DNA from 2 places in the Bartonella sp. HY761 genome. Region 1 is predicted to be linked to the other one. Evidence: riboswitches for the same ligand, from Rfam matches in the RefSeq annotation. Region 1 holds a riboswitch; the other holds the start of a gene.

Region 1 (8,778 bases):
GGTTCATTTGCCCAAGACCAATGGCATGGCTTTCACGATTGCCTTTAGCAATTGAAGGAACACATTCCATATTGCTCATTTGTGAAACAGCGGTAAGGGCGCGAATAGCTGTTTCAACCGTATTGCCAAAATTAGGAGAATCCATCGTTTTAGCAATATTCAGTGAGCCAAGATTGCAGGAAATATCATTACCAATCGTTTTATAAGAAAGATCAGCATTAAATTCACTGGCGCTATTTACTTGCAAAATTTCAGAGCAAAGATTGCTCATTGAAATGCGGCCAGCAAGCGGATTAAGTCTATTGGCGGTATCTTCAAATAAAATATAAGGATAGCCTGATTCAAACTGAATTTCTGCAAGGCGTTGAAAAAAATTGCGGGCATTAATACGGGTTTTGCGAATATCAGGATTATCAACAAAGTCTCGATAATGCTTACTTATTTCAATATCACTCATGCATTTGCCGGTGACACGCTCAATATCATAAGGAGAAAATAGATACATTTCCTCATTTTGGCGGGCAAGCTCAAACGTAATATCAGGAATAATTACCCCTAAGGATAAGGTTTTGATGCGGATTTTTTCGTCTGCATTTTCGCGCTTGGTATCAAGAAAAGTTAAAATATCTGGGTGATGGGCATGTAAATACACCGCACCAGCCCCTTGGCGCGCACCAAGTTGGTTGGCATAGGAAAACGCATCTTCAAGCATTTTCATCACTGGTACAATGCCTGATGACTGGTTTTCAATATGCTTAATCGGTGCGCCTGCTTCACGCAAATTGGTAAGGCTAAGGGCAACGCCGCCACCACGCTTTGATAATTGTAGGGCAGAATTGATTGAACGGCCGATTGATTCCATATTGTCTTCAAGGCGCAATAAAAAGCATGAAACAAGTTCGCCGCGCTGCTGTTTACCAGCATTTAAAAAAGTTGGTGTAGCAGGCTGGAAGCGACCGGTGATAATTTCATCAACTAATTTTATTGCAAGTTCTTGATTGCCGCGTGCAAGGCTTAATGCAACCATGACAATGCGATCTTCATAGCGTTCTAAATAACGCGTGCCATCACGTGTTTTTAATGTGTAAGCGGTATAATATTTAAATGCACCAAGAAAAGTTGGAAAGCGAAATCTATAACCATAAGCGCGTTGGAAAAGGCTTTTTATAAAATCGCTATCATAGGCATCTAACACGCTTTTTTCATAAAAACCTTCTTCGACAAGGTAATCGAGTTTTTCTTCTAAATTATGAAAGAAAACGGTGTTTTGGTTGACATGCTGCAAAAAATACTGCCGCGCTGCCATTTTATCCATTTCAAATTGGATTGCACCATTTTCATCGTAAATATTAAGCATGGCATTTAGGGCATGAAAATCAAGCTGTGGCTCGCTGCGCGCTGATTTTGCTATTTGCGATTTATCCAATTGCGGCTGGTCTAGCATTGGTTTTTTCCAAGATTTTTAAATTTTTTTAAGATTTTATGAACATTGTCAGCATCTTCTTGCGTGCCACGCAGTTCAAAGCGATAAAGGCAAGGCACATTACATTTTTGTGCAATAATATCACCAGCAAGGGCATAGGTATTGCCAAAATTACGATTGCCACCAGCAATGACACCGCGAATGCGGTGGCGATTTTCTTCTTCATTTAAAAAATGGATAATGGCTTTGGGTACAGCGCCATTTCCTTCGCCATCAGCATAGGTTGGCAACACCAAAATATAGTCATCACTTATATGTTTGGCAGGTTCTTTGCGATCAATGCGAAAGGCCGGCAATTGCAAGCGCTCGACAAAAGCATGAGTATTGCCAGTCGAGCTTGAGTAATAGGCAAGCAAAAGCATATTATGCAATCTTCGCAATCATGTCAGGGCGAAACCCAGCCCAATGATGATCACCTGCAACGACAACAGGAACTTGACGATAGCCCAACGATTGAACCCGCGAAAAACCATCTTCATTCTCAGTAATATCAATAATATTGTAAGCAATACCCTTGGTATCAAGAACGCGGTAAGTAGCAGTGCATTGAGCGCATTGGGGCTTTGAATAGATGGTAACTTGCATGAGATTAATTCCTTTTGAGGATAACTGGCTTTGGTACTTTATAGAGTTTTGGTTAAGCATAAACGCCGAGCAATAAGGGCTTAGCCTTATGCTGCGTTAAATCCGTGCTTTGTCATGGAGGATGGCGCTGTCAGAAGTATTAAAGCAGCAAAGCTCAATGCTGCTTATTGTAGCTCGACGGCGCTATAGCTTTAGTTAATGCTGCAATGGTGGTGCGTTGATGTAATTAACATCAAAAATTTTTAGATAAAGCATTATAAACTTCCTTCCCGAAGCCTAAAGAGGCATTTGCACGGGTGGGTTTAAAGCATTGGCACAGGCAATAGACCTAAACCAAAAGGGCGCAAAGATACGCCGATTAAACCTCGCCAGTGCAGACACCCCGTCTGTTGACACTTATTCAAGGCAGGTCTCCTGGCTCACAGCTCAACACAATTAACGACCTTCCCAAGCATTATTTCAATTTCATCTTAGCAATGATGCTACTTATGATTTTAAAAATTTTGCTCAGTGGTTAAACCGTTATTGCTCCTTGTTCACAGTTGCGGGGGCAGCTTTGGAATAATATCAATAATCAAATGTAAGGCATTGATTATTAAGCTATCTACCAAATTCCCTTTAAATTTGAACAGAATCAAATAACCTTGAATACTAGATATAGTAGTCTATTTGAATTTTTGGTCAATATATATGGTTAGATTATAAACAGACAAAATTGAATTTAGTTAACTCAGCTTTTTACAGAAAAGCAGCGCGATTGGTTTCGATAGATTGGGATATAAAGTTTGCTACTTCATGAATACGGCGAATGCCTTTTAAATTCTCATGATAGGATAACCAGTAGGAGCGGATAATTGCTTTTTCTGGCAGCACTACCACCAAATCAGGATAAGTTCTAGCGATATAACTATGCAAAATACCAATACCGCCACCTGCTAAAATGGCTTCCAATTGCCCTAACGTGCTAGATACTTGAAAATTGGAATGCCAATCTTCACTTATCTCATGGCTATAAGCAAGAGCAGGGGTGGAGATGAGATCGTCAACATAATCAATCTTGCGATGATGTGCTAATATATCATGAATATCTAATGGGTGGCCATGGCGCTTTAAATAATCCTTATGGGCATAAAGGCGCAATTTATAATCGGTCAGCTTTTTGGCAATAAGCCGCCCTTGCGCGGGGCGCTCAACGGTTATCGCAATATCGGCTTCGCGTTGGGACAGCGAAAAATTGCGTGAGACCGGTACCAATTGCAGGGTTAAATCTGGAAACTTTTCTGACAATTGCGGTAAATGCTTGGCAAGGAAAGAAACACCAAAGCCATCAGGTGCAGCAATACGAATAGTGCCGCTTAGCTGCACATCTTCGCCACCAATTTGCGCTTGTGCTTGCAACATTTGCGCTTCAACTTGTTCTGCATGGTGTAAAAGGCGTTCACCTGCATCGGTGAGCTGCGTTCCAGTGGTGCTGCGCGTCACTAATTTGGTGTTTAATTGGTGTTCAAGCGCAGTTAGACGCCGCGAAATAGTTGTATGATTAACTCCAAGCTGTTTGGCAGCTTTAAGCAACTGACTATTGCGCGCAACGCTTAAAAATATTCTTAAATCATCCCAATTCATACGCTTAAATTTGCATATGTTTGGCGATTATTCAATGCCATAAAACGCTTCTATAGGCTTATGCGCTTATTGTGTAAAAAATAGTTTTAATGAAATCTTGTTTGGCTCATCTAATTGAATTAGACCTATAAATGCAAAAAAAACCGCCAACTGTTACAGTGGCGGTTTTATATAAAGTCGATTAATAATGATTAATTCAATAGTTTAGAATCAGTAATCATCATTCTTTTCAGGGGCAACCAAGCCCTCAATACCAGCAAGAAGATCGTCTTCAGACATTTGATCAAAGACTATAGGTTGATCTGCAACGTCATCATTAAATAACGAATCACCCAAACCTGCATCATCATGAGTAAGAAGTGCTGGTGCAATTTCAGGCTCATCAACTTCAACATGCTTTTGCATGGAATGGATAAGATCTTCTTTCAAATCGGCTGGTGACAAGGTCTCATCAGCAATCTCACGCAAGGCAACAACAGGATTCTTATCATTGTCGCGGTCAATAGTGATTTGCGCACCTTGAGAAATCTGACGGGCGCGGTGGCTAGCCAGAAGAATAAGCTCAAAGCGGTTGTTAACCTTATCAATGCAATCTTCAACAGTAACGCGGGCCATAGATGCCCCTTTCATTATATGCGGTTTAATGGATTTGAGGCTTACATAACCAGTTTTTATAAAAAAAACAAGAAAAACCAACCAAAGAGTTAAAATTCCTAAAGTTCTGTCTTGGCATCACTGCACAACTACATTAAGTTAGGTGTATTGTTCCAGTTATTTTAGCTCTGCATTCAATTAGTAATGCATATTATAAAAAGATGGTTTTAAATATGTTTGACCCAAGAGAGAAAATTGCTCTTTTTATTGACGGCGCAAATTTATATGCCGCCTCCAAAACATTAGGTTTTGATATCGACTATCAAAAACTTTTAAAAGCTTTTCAAAAGCGCGGTTATCTTTTACGCGCTTATTATTACACTGCTTTGGTTGAAGATCAAGAATACTCCTCGATTCGTCCACTTATTGACTGGCTAGATTATAATGGATATCGTGTCATTACTAAGGCAGCCAAAGAATTTACTGATGCGGCAGGTCGCCGAAAGGTAAAAGGCAATATGGATATTGAGCTTACCATTGATGCAATGGAGCTTTCGGAAACAGTTGATCATTTTGTTATTTTTTCTGGCGATGGTGATTTTAGATCTTTGGTGGAAGCCTTGCAACGCAAGGGTCGTAAGGTCAGTGTTGTTAGCACTCTTTCAACGCAACCAGCAATGATTTCGGATGATTTGCGCCGCCAAGCGGATCATTTCATTGATCTTGTTTCGCTAAAAAATGAAGTGGGTAGAGCACCAAGCGATAAGCCGAGTGACTCGCCAGCTTTTTATGAAGAAGACGAAGAAGACGAATATTGATTTTTTTTAAATGAAGTGGCGATATATATCGCCACTTTATGGTCTTTTTTGATGTTGCCGCGGCTTTTAGCCGTTTTATTATTTTATTTAAGGGCATAGTTTGCATTGTTGTCAGTCATGAATTTTTCTGTAGCGCAATCATGTCCGGATCCCAGCTATGACTGCCCTTTATGCCCCCGCCTCCACGAATTTTTAAGTGAATGGCGGCAAATCGAGCCTAATTGGTATAATGGTCCAGTAAAGCCTTTTTGGCCAAAAGATGGTGCGCAAAGTGTTAAGCTGTTAATTATTGGCCTTGCACCGGGTTTACGAGGGGCGAATCGCACAGGCCGACCATTTACAGGCGATTATGCCGGCGATTTGCTTTATTCTACATTGAAGCTGTTTGGCTTTGCGCAAGGGCAATTTGAAGCACGTATTGATGATAGTTTACAATTAGTTGATTGCGCAATTGCTAATGCTGTGCGCTGTGTTCCGCCGCAAAATAAACCAGTGGGCGCAGAAATAAATATGTGTCGACAATTCTTATCACCATTATTTAACAATCTTCCAAATTTGAAAATTATCATAACCCTTGGTGCTATTGCCCATCAATCAACCATCCGTGCGCTTAAAAAGCCGGTAAGTCGTTATCCGTTTAAGCATGGACTTATGAGTGATGTTGATGGCTTGAAAGTTTTATCAAGCTATCATTGCTCACGTTATAACACCAATACAGGTGTTTTGACCGATGCAATGTTTCATGACGTTTTTGAAAAAGCGCGCGCTTATCTTGATAATCAATAAAACGCTGGTCTAATTTATAAACCAGCGTCTTTTTGTGGATTGAAAAGCGTAGTTAAGTCTAGCGTTTGAGTGTTTTAACTTCACCAGTTTTTAATTTTGGCAAAAATATTGCGACAAGTCCCAAGAATGGCAAAAACGAGCAAACATCAAATAGGGTTTGGATGCCATAAATATCAGCAACTTTGCCTAACACTGCCGCAGATATAGCGCCAATGCCAAAAGAAAGTCCAAAGCAAAGACCTGCCACTGTACCGACGCGGCCGGGCAATAATTCTTGCACAAAAACTACAATTGCTGGAAATGCCGATGCTAAGATCATACCAATAATAACTGATAAAATAGCCATAATTGGCAAATTAACATGCGGCATTAATAGAGTAAAAGGTAATACGCCAAGAATGGATACCCAGATAACTGAGCGTGCGCCAATGCGATCACCAATGCGACCACCAAAAATTGTGCCAACAGCTATACCGCCGAGATAAAGAAATAGTAAAATTTGCGCTGTATGGGTGGTAACGCCAAATTTGTCGATAGCATAAAACATATAAAAATTGCTCATACTGGCAAGATATATGTATTTAGCTAACATCAATAAAAGCAATACAAATAAAGTACCAGCGATTTGTTTTTTAGATAAAAGCTGGGTTTGCACAACTGCTTTTTTCTTTGCGGTAAATTTTAATTGGGCAGCATACCAACGGCTAACCCAAATCAACAATAAAAAGCCAATAAAGGCAATAATTGCGAAATATCCAATGCGGCTTTGCTGCGAGATAAACAATGCCGCTAATAACGGGCCAAGCGCTGCGCCAGTATTGCCGCCAACTTGAAAAATAGCTTGGGCAAAACCATGGCGACCGCCCGATGCAAGTCGCGTAACCCGTGAGGCTTCAGGATGGAATATGGCCGAGCCAAACCCAACACTCGCAGCGCCAATGAGCAACACATAATAATGATGTGCATTCGCAAGCAATAGTAAGCCCACCATGGTAAATAGGGAGGCAAAGGGTAGCGAGTAGGGGAGCGGACGTTTATCGGTATAAAAGCCGATAAGAGGCTGTAAAACTGAACCAGTTATTTGATAGGTTGCGGTGATAATGCCAATTTGTAAAAATGTAAGGCCATAATTATCACTTAATATAGGATAAATAGCAGGCAACATCGATTGCATGACGTCATTAAATAAATGACTAAGACTAATTGCAAGAAGAATGGCAATGACCGTATCTTCTGTTTTTACTGCTGGGTCTTTTATCATAGCCACTGCTCCTCCCTATTGCCTATGCATGATGTCGCTGTTCCTTAACGGGTCATTAGGGACATCATCACGTGGCTATTTAAAAATTTAAGCTTTGTCGCGTTTATAGCAATTATAAAATATTTTGGCAGGGGCAAATATGATTATAAAATAGGTTCGTGGTAACAAAATTGTGCGCCAAATCATAAATTAAAAAGCTAATCACAAAAGCTAAAGGTGTTTGCCTTGGTTTTAACGATTTTTCATATTATTGAAGTTTTATGCTGTTAACTATAGCTTTAGTTTTTTAACCCTTTTTTAACTACTATTCGTAACTACCCTGAAAATTAAGAGACGATTCACCATTAGCCTTTATGACTTTTGAAGATTAAATTTAAGATGTCAAAGCACTATGACGGGAAGCACATGATGAAATCTGGTTTATATCTTGGCCGAGTAGCATTAGTGAGTGGGCTATCTTTAAGTGCAATTGTTCAATCTTTTGCGCAAACGCCAAAACTGCCATCTGATGGCCCTGTGCCATTGGCGCGGCCCTTTGCTTCAGCGCCGCAAGCGGGAAGCGGTGTAGTTGCTGCAGATAATATTATCACTTCAGGTATTCCTAAATTGCCAACTGGTAAGATGGTTGGCAAATTAAAAGATGGGCTTGATGCGCTTTATAAAAAAAATGACGCAAATCGTGCTATCGCTATTCGAAATGGATTGGCGGTTAATTCCATTGATAGACAAATTTTGACATGGAGCCTAGCGACCTCTGGTGCGCCAGAAATGTCCAGCAATTCTATCGTATCGGCGATGCATGAGGTGGCAGATTGGCCAGGCCAGTCAATTATGCAGCGCAATTTTGAACGGGCAATTTCGCGCGAAAATTTAAGCGCAGCAAATGTCATTAGTCTTTTTTCTAATCGCCGTCCTGAAACAGCACAAGGCATGGTAACGCTTGCCAATGCTTTAGCCGCATCGGGCAAAACTGCGCAAGCGCGGGCGGTTATTGCGCCATGGTGGCATCGCGAAAAGCTAAACCCAGCAGAAGAAAAATATGTTCTTGAAAAGCAAAAGGGTGTTTTAACCTCTGACGACCATCTTATCCGCATGAAAGCCATGTTGCTTGCCTATCGTATTGATGCAGCTGAGCGCGTTTCGGGGCCGGCCAAGGCACGCTCGTTCTATCTTGCTTTTGAAGCGGTGGCGCGCAATAGAAAAGATGCAGGGCAAAGACTTGCTAATGTTGATCCATCTTGGCGTAAGGACCCTGTTTATAGTTATGCGCGTATTCAATATTTAAGGCGGGCTGGAAAATATACTGATGCTGCAAATGTGCTTTTAAAAACACCAAAAGATGCAGCCTCATTAATTGATCCAGATGCGTGGTGGAATGAACGGCGTGTTTTATCGCGTGAAATGCTCGATCTTAATAATCCGAAACTTGCTTATCAATTGGCAGCGGCACATGCTGCAGAAAGTCCAACAGCCGCAGCAGATGCTGAATTCCATGCCGGTTGGTATGCGTTGCGTTTTTTGAATGATCCCAAAACTGCAATGCGCCATTTTAGCCAGATAGCAAAACTTTCATCAGGGCCAATTTCATTGTCGCGCGCTTATTATTGGATGGGTAGGGCAAGCGAAGC
Region 2 (8,778 bases), 560 kb from region 1:
TTTCCATTTTATTGTTGATATTTTAATGATGGAAAATAAATGCGGCTTAATATTGTTTGAATTTAGAATAAATGAGTTATTGATATGTATTGTTGTATTTTTTTGTTTGATTGGTAAATAAATATATAATGATAATATTTACAAAAAATAGGGCATTTTACTAGTTATGTAAAATGCCCTAAATTAAAACTTATTCGCCAGCGTCAATACGCTCAAATATTTCATCGAAACGCTTGCGTGCAACGCCTGGTTGTTTTACTTCGCGGTAAGCATCTGGCATGGTAGCTTCGCCTACCTTAATCATCATGATCATGCCCATGGCATAATGCGGTGTACATTTAATGCCGTAAAAACCAGGTACGTCAAAAGTAATTTCGCGTTCTTCATCAATTTTGCCCATAAAAGGTGTTGCGCCTTCTGGCATCATTTCTTTAATTGACGCGGCATTATGCGAGCGATGGGTTGCCTTGAAGATAACCTTGTCACCAGGCTTAATTTTAAGATAATCTGGCTCAAAAACCATTGGCCCCTTATCGCCACGATTAAGCATTTTTACCTCAAAAGTTTCAGCCATAACCGGAGCTGAAAGGAACATAAGGCCGATAATGGCCAATAAAACACGTAACATTTAAGCACAATTCCTTATTGTTTGTGATGCGCCTGTTTCTAAAGGCATTTTCTTGATTTTTTGTGGTGCAATATAGCTAATGTTCAAATTGCCGCATTTGCGCGTCATGATTTCAACTTCAACCTTGAATATTTGACGAATAGTTTCCTCTGTCATTACTTCTTTCGGGCTGCCTTGTGCAAATATTTTTCCTTGATCAAGCACAGCAATTTCGTCACAAAACATCGCTGCATGATTAAGGTCATGAAGGGCGGCAATGATTGTTAAACCTTGATTACGGACAAGGCTTAAAAGTGCCATTTGGTGATGAATGTCAAGATGGTTAGTTGGTTCATCAAGAAGCAATATTTCAGGCTGTTGAGCAAGTGCGCGTGAAAAATGCACGCGTTGTTTTTCACCCCCCGACAAAGTTTGCCAAATACGATCCGCCATTTTGAGCATATCTGTTTTGGTAAGCGCTTCATTAACAATGTCATGATCTTTTTGGGAAAAAGGTGATAATACTGATAGATAAGGTGTGCGACCAAGTTCAGCAGCTTGGCGCACACTGATACGCTCGCCTGTATCGGCATGTTGTTCAATAAAAGCAAGGCATCGGGCAATTTCGATGCGTTTTAAAGAATTTAATGGCTTATTGTTAAGGAAAACGCTGCCTTGAGAAGGCTTTCTAATCCCCGTCAGCAGCGACATGAGCGAACTTTTCCCCGAACCATTGGGACCAATAATCCCTAAAAAATGGCCAGGCTTTGCCTGTAGCGAAACATTGTTGATAATTGTTTTGTCACCAACACTCCAAAAAAGATTTTCAGCTCTTAACATGATTACATCTCTTTCTTGGTAACGAGAATAAACGCAAATATTGGCGCGCCGACCAAGGCAGTTATAACGCCGATTGGTAGAACTTGCCCCGGTACAATGATACGTGAAACAATGTCAGCAGCAATTAAAAATATTGCGCCTATAACGGCTGATACGGGAATAAGCCTTTGGTGGCGTGTACCAACAAGTGCACGTGCTGCATGGGGAATAACAAGGCCAACAAAGCCGATAGCACCAACAAGGCTTACCATGACTGCGGTCATTAAAGCGCAGCAAGTGATTAAAATGCCGCATACCCAGCGCACTGGGATACCAAGCGATGCGGCGGAATCGGTGCCAAAGGCAAAGGCATCAAGCGCGCGTGCAAAAAATAGGCAGATAACAAAACCGATAATCGTTACTGGAAAGGCGATTGACACATCTACCCAACGTACAGTGGATAGATTACCCATCAACCAGAACATAATGCCGCGTGCCTGTTCAGCATCGGCGCCGCGTGTAACGATAAAAGCGGTGAGAGCGTTAAAAAATTGGGCACCGGCAATACCGGCAAGAATAACCGCTGCTGCACTGCGGCCAATGCGAAAGGCAAGAAGGGCAACACAGACAAAAGCAACCAAAGCGCCAATAAAGGCGCCGCCTGACATGGAAATTACCCCCAAGCCTGTTCCCATAATCATAACGCAAACAGCACCAGTTGAGGCGCCTGCAGAAATACCCAACAAATAAGGATCAGCAAGTGGATTTCTCAATATGGATTGTAACACCACGCCACATAGCGCAAGGCTTGCACCGCAACAGGCGCCAACCACCGCGCGGCTCAAACGATAATGCCAGATTATACCTGCATCAATAGCGCTTATATCCACTTTCGCATTAAATAGTTTTAAAGCAATAGTCTCATAAACCGTTTGAAAGGGAATGGTCGTTTCGCCGATTGCTGCCCCCATCATAAGAGCCAAGCTAATGAGTATAATTGCAATAAAAGTAAACATAAGCGGTTTCAATCGGAAGTTATATGACATTATTTCGACCAGCCCATTACTATATACTCCGCAATTGCTTTAATTATACAGTGCGGAGTATATAAGAGATTATATTTGTTAAATTATTTCATTTGCTTTAAAGGCAAATGTGCTAGTTTTATTATTTATCAAGGTTGAATTTTTCCAAAGCGTCAGCAATGATTTCAATGCCTTCAATTGTATGGATTGAACCATTCATAGCTTGCACATCAAGCTCAATGATATGTTTGTTTTTAGCAGCATCCATCAAGCTTGCAACAGGATCTTTTTGTAAAAACTCTTCCTTGACCTTGATATCATCGGCAGGAAAACGGCGGCGTTCCATGGTTGCAGCAACGATAATTGTTGGGTTAGATTTAACGATTGTTTCCCAACCAACCATTGGCCATTCATGTTCTGAAGCAATAATGTTTTTAATGCCAAAAACTTCAAACATATAGTTTGGTGCGCCCTTTGTACCTGCAACATAAGGATCCATTTCTAATTCCATGCTTGAATACCACATAAAACCAGAAATTTTATCTTTTGGTAGGCCTTTTACTTTTTCAATTGCTGCTTTTTCGCGAGCTTTTAAGCTATTGATTACTTCTTGTCCGCGATCTTGCACGTCGAAAATTTTTGATAATTCGTCGATTTCTTTATAGATCAAAGCCATTTCAAACGGTGTGCTACGAAGACCATCACTACCGGCTGAGTTATCCTTGCCATCGCAATCAGCAGGTGAATTGTAAACAGGAATCTTCACCTCGTTAAATTGCTCATAAGTGCCAATGGTACCAACAGGGCCAACAAGCCACTCATATTGGCTAGCAACAAGGTCAGGCTTTTTATTAACAACTGATTCAAAGCTTGGAACATTGTCAGCAAGACGCTCAATCTTGCTGTTTACTTCGGTAAATTCAGGCAAAACTGGGTTAAACCAAAGTGCGGTTGCCTTCACCTTATCAGAAAGACCAAGAAGATATAAAATCTCTGTGCTGTTTTGACCTGCAGAAACGACACTTTGCGGTGCTTTATCAAAGGTAAGAACCCGTCCGCAATTGTTAATTGTTAACGGGTATTGGGTTTTTTCAGCTTGCGCAAACGAAACTGTTGCAAAAAGGCAGGCAGCAATTGCAGTGCTTGCCTTAACCAAATTTCCGAACTTTAAATTGAACATGATATAATCCTGAATGGGTTTTCACAATAATGTGAACTTATTACTCACGTTTCAAATTGGCTGTCAATGAAGAATATCTAGCTTATAATTCTTCTAATTTTCTTGTGACAATGTTACGGGATACATAATTCATCAATATTACTCTTTTAAATTGCTTGCAGTTATATTCATTTTACTAATGGCATCCGCTAAAGCTTCAATGCCCTTAATTGTATGAATAGTACCATTCATCGCTTGCACATCAAGTTCGATGATATGATGTTGCTTTGCTGCAGACATGAGGCTTGCGACTGGATCATTTTGTAAAAATTCTTCCTTGACCTTGATATCATCGGCAGGAAAACGGCGGCGCTGCATTTTGGCAATGACGATAATTGATGGGTCTGCTTTTACAATGGTTTCCCAACCAACATTTGGCCAGTCAAAATCGGACTTGATGATATTATCAATACCAAGGGTTTTAAACATATAACCAGGTGCCCCCAATTGTCCTGCAACATAGGGTTCCATTTCCATTGCTGGACTTGAATACCACATGAAACCGGATAATTTTTGCGATGGTAAAGCCTTTTTGCGGCTAATTGCCGCTTGTTCACGATCCTTTAATTCAGCAATCAGTTTTTGGCCGCGTGGTTCAACATTAAAAATACGTGCTAAATCATCAATTTCTTGATAGATCATCGTCATATTAAAGGGCTTACTGCGCAAGCCATCGCTACCGGCTAAATTATCCTTGCTTTCGCAATCCGCAGGCGAGGTGTAAACTGGAATATTTATTTCTTCAAATTGGTCGTAACCGGCGGCTGCACCAACCGGCCCAATCACCCACTCAAATTGGTTGGCAATAAGGTCGGGCTTTTTACTGATGATCGCTTCATAACTTGGCACATCATTTGAAAGGCGCTCAACCTTATCATTTTGCTCCTTAAATTCTGTCATGACTGGTTGAAACCAAAGAGCTGTGCCTTTTATCTTGTCACCAAGACCTAAGAGATAAAGGATTTCGGTGCTATTTTGACCAACAGAAACAACACTTTCTGGTGGTTTTTGAAATTCCAAGACGCGGCCGCAATTATTAATTTTTAAAGGATAAGCGCTTTGTTCAGCACTTTGCGCTGATGTAAGGCTTAAGCCTAATAGTGAGATGGCGGCAAAAGTAGCTTTGGGTAAATAGTCTTTTAAAGTTGCTAACATAGGATATTTTCCTTGTCGAGAAAGACAATATTAAAATTGGTTTACATTTTTAATGGAGGTTATTGGGCGCTATCTTTGCCCCGCTCATTTGATTTTCTTGTATCTTGATAAGTGCGTCAGCGAGCTGTTCAATACCGTCAATGGTATGGATTGAACCATTCATTGCTTGAGCGTTTATGGTTATGATGCGCTGGTCTTTAACCGCACTCATCAGCTTGGTAACTGGATCACCTTGTAAGAAGTTAATTTTTACATCGGCATGATCGGCGGGAAAGCGTTTGCGCTGCATATCGGCAATTACCAAAACTGTTGGATTATCCTTGGCAATTGTTTCCCAACCCATGGTTGGCCAATCGAAATCCGATTGAGCAATATTTTTTATATTAAGAGTTTTAAATATATAGGCAGGTGCGCCAAGACGTCCACCAATGAAGGGATCTGCTTGCAGTGTGGAACTTGAAAACCACATAATTCCAGAAATATCTTTGATATTAAGGGATTTTGCCTTTTCAATTGCGACTTTTTCTCGTGCCTTTAATGTTTCAATGACTTTATCACCACGCTCTTCCACGTCAAAAATTTGGGATAATTCATGGATTTCTTTATAGATAATGTCCATGTCAAAGGGGGTAGTGCGTAAACCATCATTGCCGGCAAGATTATCCTTCCCCTCGCAATCTGCGGGCGATGTGTAAACAGGAATGGTTAGATCATCAAATTGGCTATAGGTTGCAGTTGCACCAACTGGGCCAATTGTCCATTCATATTGATTGGCAATCATATCTGGCTTTTGGGCAACTACAGATTCAAAGCTTGGTTCATTATCAGCAAGACGTTTAATTTGTGCATCAATATCTTTAAATTCAGGCATGACAGGCTCAAACCATAAGGCCGTGCCTTTAACCTTGTCACTAAGGCCTAAAAGGTAGAGAATTTCTGTGCTGGTTTGACCAACCGAAACCACATTTTGCGGCTTCTTTTTAAATTCTATAACTCGGCCGCAATTATTAAGTTTTAGTGGATATTGAGTAGAGGCAGCCTCTGCCGTGTTATTTAATACGATAAGCGGTAAAATAACCAGCGAAGACAATGTTAAAACTTTTTGAAAAAAAGAAGATGTCGGGATTAGCATAGGTTTTCCGTAAGATTTTAAAATGAAGAAATAGCCGCATATAAAACCGCAGTGAAACGCCGCAATTTTAAAAGGGAGGTAAATCAAGGCGATTTACACTCCGGCTAATTGGAAAAGTTTTGGGCTTTTAATTGATTGCTTGGTAAAGCCGTTGCTGAATAAAGGGGGAATTTGATAATTTATGCAGGCTTTTAGCGATGAATAATACCCCAAGATCAATGAGTGGTTCCACCAAGACAACGCTCATATAAGCAATGGCAAAACTGCCAATATTAACTGCTGTCTCGCTACTAAAGCCTTCGCCGTAAAATGCCCAAAACGCCACCCAAGCAACAATACCACCTTGATAACTGGTCGATAAAGCTAAGGCTTGTTTATAACTTACATCTTTGTAGGCGGTATTTTGTGGAATGATTTTATTGGCAAGCCACGCCATAGCAAAAAGCGGCATGAGCAGCGTTGTGACATTCATACCATATTGGGGGAGATCAAAGGGTGCAAAAAATAACCCTTGTAAGAGGAGACCTAAAGTTAGTCCTATCGCTGTTGGAGCGACGCCAAAAATTAAAAACAATGTTGATCCAAGGATAAGATGAACTTCTGAAACGCCCACTGGATGATGGGGGAAGATTTCAAAAAAAGTAAAAACAAGGGCAGTGGTAATGAGGCTGCGCGCCAAAAGAGATATGATACCGCCATCTTTGCTTTTTTGATGAAAGCTATCAGAGGTTTTTTGAGGAAAAATTGTCTTTAATGCCAATTTGGCTGTAATACCAAGAGCTGCAAATGCTGTTGCATAGCTCAAAATAATTTTAGCGCCGGAAACGACGCCCGGTTCAATATGCATTTTTATGCCTTCCTGCACCCACCGTGCAAAAATAATTGAGCAAAAGGCGAAACGCCTGATGATTGACGGCAGGTCTCCTGGCTTGCGGAATGGCGATAACAAACAACCTTCCCATTCATTGGATTGGCTTAATTTAAAGCTAATCCTAAACAGTGGTTTGCAGTTTTTACTGCATCATATTTGTTATCTACCGCTTACAGTTGCGGGGGCAGCCATGGCTTGGGTCCTTTATAAAGTTAACCCGTCCCATGTTCCCTATTAGTCCCCTATGAAGTCCATCATTCGGGGAACCGTCTCAGCTAGGTTAACTATTTCGTATAATAACGTCAATCAAAAAGATGTAACGCTATTGTTATGGTATAACATAACTGTTGTAAAGAAAAATTTTTATGAATATTTCTTGCCGATAAATTGCGATCAAAAGTTTAGCTGTAAAAAGTCAGATTTTGTAATTGGTGTATTGGTTGTTAGAGGCTAACATATCAATTTAAAATGGCACCGATCATTGCTGTGAATGATCAATGGCAATGATCGGTGCATTATTGAACAAGTTGTTTATTTGCTTTTCTTTTTTAAACCACGGCAGATGATTTTAATAAATTTACCAATCTGCTTATCTAGTAAGGCAGGGGGAACGCCAACATCTCTGCTGTCAAGACTAATGGATACAAGGCCGTGAATGCCGGAAAATATGGTTTGTGAAAAGAGCTTCACTTCTTCACTATCTGCGCCCTTCATCAATTCACCAAGCGGCTTATCAACCACTTGAAAAGGCCTTAATCTTTCATGAGAAACCCAATCAGGAACAGGCTTATCTTGCGGTAATTGATGGTCAAATAATGTGCGCCATAAGTTATAATTATCACGGGCAAAATGATGGTAGGCGCGCGCCGTTACAATCAGCATATCTTCAGCCGTTTGCGGCTGTTCATCATTAAATTCAGCCTCTATTGCGGTTTCAAGCCGCACCAATGTTTTTGAGCTAACGCGTAATAATAGCTCATCAAGATCAGTAACTAGATTATAGATTTGTCCAAGACCAACGCCGATTTCATCGGCAAGCTCACGCGCTTTAAAACCGTTCAATCCCTTAGCGGCAATAGCTCGCTCCGCCGCGTCAATAAGGGCGATGCGTTGCTGTTCTCTTTTTAATGTCGTTTTAGCAATTTTTTCTTTAGCCATGAACGAGGTTCATATCATAATTAAGCATCAATTGCAAGTTGGGAAGAGTGTATTGCGATAAATTTGTTGTGTTTCAACGAAATGCTTCATGATGGAGCTCAGTTGGTTTGGTAACTAAATTTAATGCATATGGTCTAATGTATCACCTTTGTCATGACACTATCATGTTTTTAGAACTATTTTATCCACAGGCAAAAAATATATCGCTTTTTCCTTAAAATATTCACCAATCGGCTGTATTTTTTGTTTAGAATAGGTTTTGTAAAACCAGATTTATTATCGTGAATTGCAAAATTTTAGATTCGCACTTAAGCTATAGGGTTTTATTTGTTAATTTTTTTGCCAATTTACGTAAGTGTGAAATAATTTTGAAAATTTTGTTTTTAAAAAAATCATAACTTTCTTCTGGTATAGCATGCTGATGCCAAATGGCAGCAATTAGGGTTTACATGATGGGATAGCGCTTTGTCGCTTGTAGTAATGGGGTTGATATAATGGTGACAACAAGGGAAGCGATGCTGGTTTTACTAATCCTGCTCCCCTTCATAGGCAGTGCAATAATTGGCTTTTTTCGCTCCACCGCTAAGAATAATGAAGCGTGGTTTGCAGGCTCTGTTGCGCTTTTTGGTCTGTTGCTCACTATCATGCTTTATCCCTCGATTATGAATGGTGACGCGGTACGCTTACAAATAGATTGGTTGCCACAATGGGGAATCAATATTATTTTGCGGATGGATGGTCTTGCTTGGCTGTTCTTGCTGATGATCAATGGTATTGGTCTATTGGTTGTAA

What was found. A riboswitch is a leader RNA that binds a small molecule or an ion and turns the genes downstream of it on or off. The one in region 1 is predicted to bind cobalamin.
Region 2: another riboswitch for cobalamin. It lies ahead of N6A79_RS01725 (energy-coupling factor ABC transporter permease); the one in region 1 lies ahead of nrdH (glutaredoxin-like protein NrdH).

Annotation. Positions count from the first base shown of each region.
Region 1 covers NZ_CP104887.1:974,642-983,419, forward strand. Annotated here, with positions in the region: gene nrdE (class 1b ribonucleoside-diphosphate reductase subunit alpha) at 1-1,444, opposite strand, end outside; gene nrdI (class Ib ribonucleoside-diphosphate reductase assembly flavoprotein NrdI) at 1,438-1,845, opposite strand; gene nrdH (glutaredoxin-like protein NrdH) at 1,847-2,068, opposite strand; cobalamin riboswitch at 2,456-2,730, opposite strand; gene N6A79_RS04085 (LysR family transcriptional regulator) at 2,807-3,691, opposite strand; gene rpoZ (DNA-directed RNA polymerase subunit omega) at 3,902-4,306, opposite strand; gene N6A79_RS04095 (LabA-like NYN domain-containing protein) at 4,519-5,103, shown strand; gene N6A79_RS04100 (uracil-DNA glycosylase) at 5,221-5,889, shown strand; gene N6A79_RS04105 (MFS transporter) at 5,948-7,150, opposite strand; gene N6A79_RS04110 (lytic transglycosylase domain-containing protein) at 7,556-8,778, shown strand, end outside.
Region 2 covers NZ_CP104887.1:418,335-427,112, forward strand. Annotated here, with positions in the region: gene N6A79_RS01695 (pseudoazurin) at 191-628, opposite strand; gene N6A79_RS01700 (ABC transporter ATP-binding protein) at 629-1,450, opposite strand; gene N6A79_RS01705 (FecCD family ABC transporter permease) at 1,450-2,442, opposite strand; gene N6A79_RS01710 (ABC transporter substrate-binding protein) at 2,594-3,631, opposite strand; gene N6A79_RS01715 (ABC transporter substrate-binding protein) at 3,770-4,825, opposite strand; gene N6A79_RS01720 (ABC transporter substrate-binding protein) at 4,875-5,957, opposite strand; gene N6A79_RS01725 (energy-coupling factor ABC transporter permease) at 6,085-6,804, opposite strand; cobalamin riboswitch at 6,855-7,112, opposite strand; gene N6A79_RS01730 (TetR/AcrR family transcriptional regulator) at 7,360-7,986, opposite strand; gene N6A79_RS01735 (monovalent cation/H+ antiporter subunit A) at 8,484-8,778, shown strand, end outside.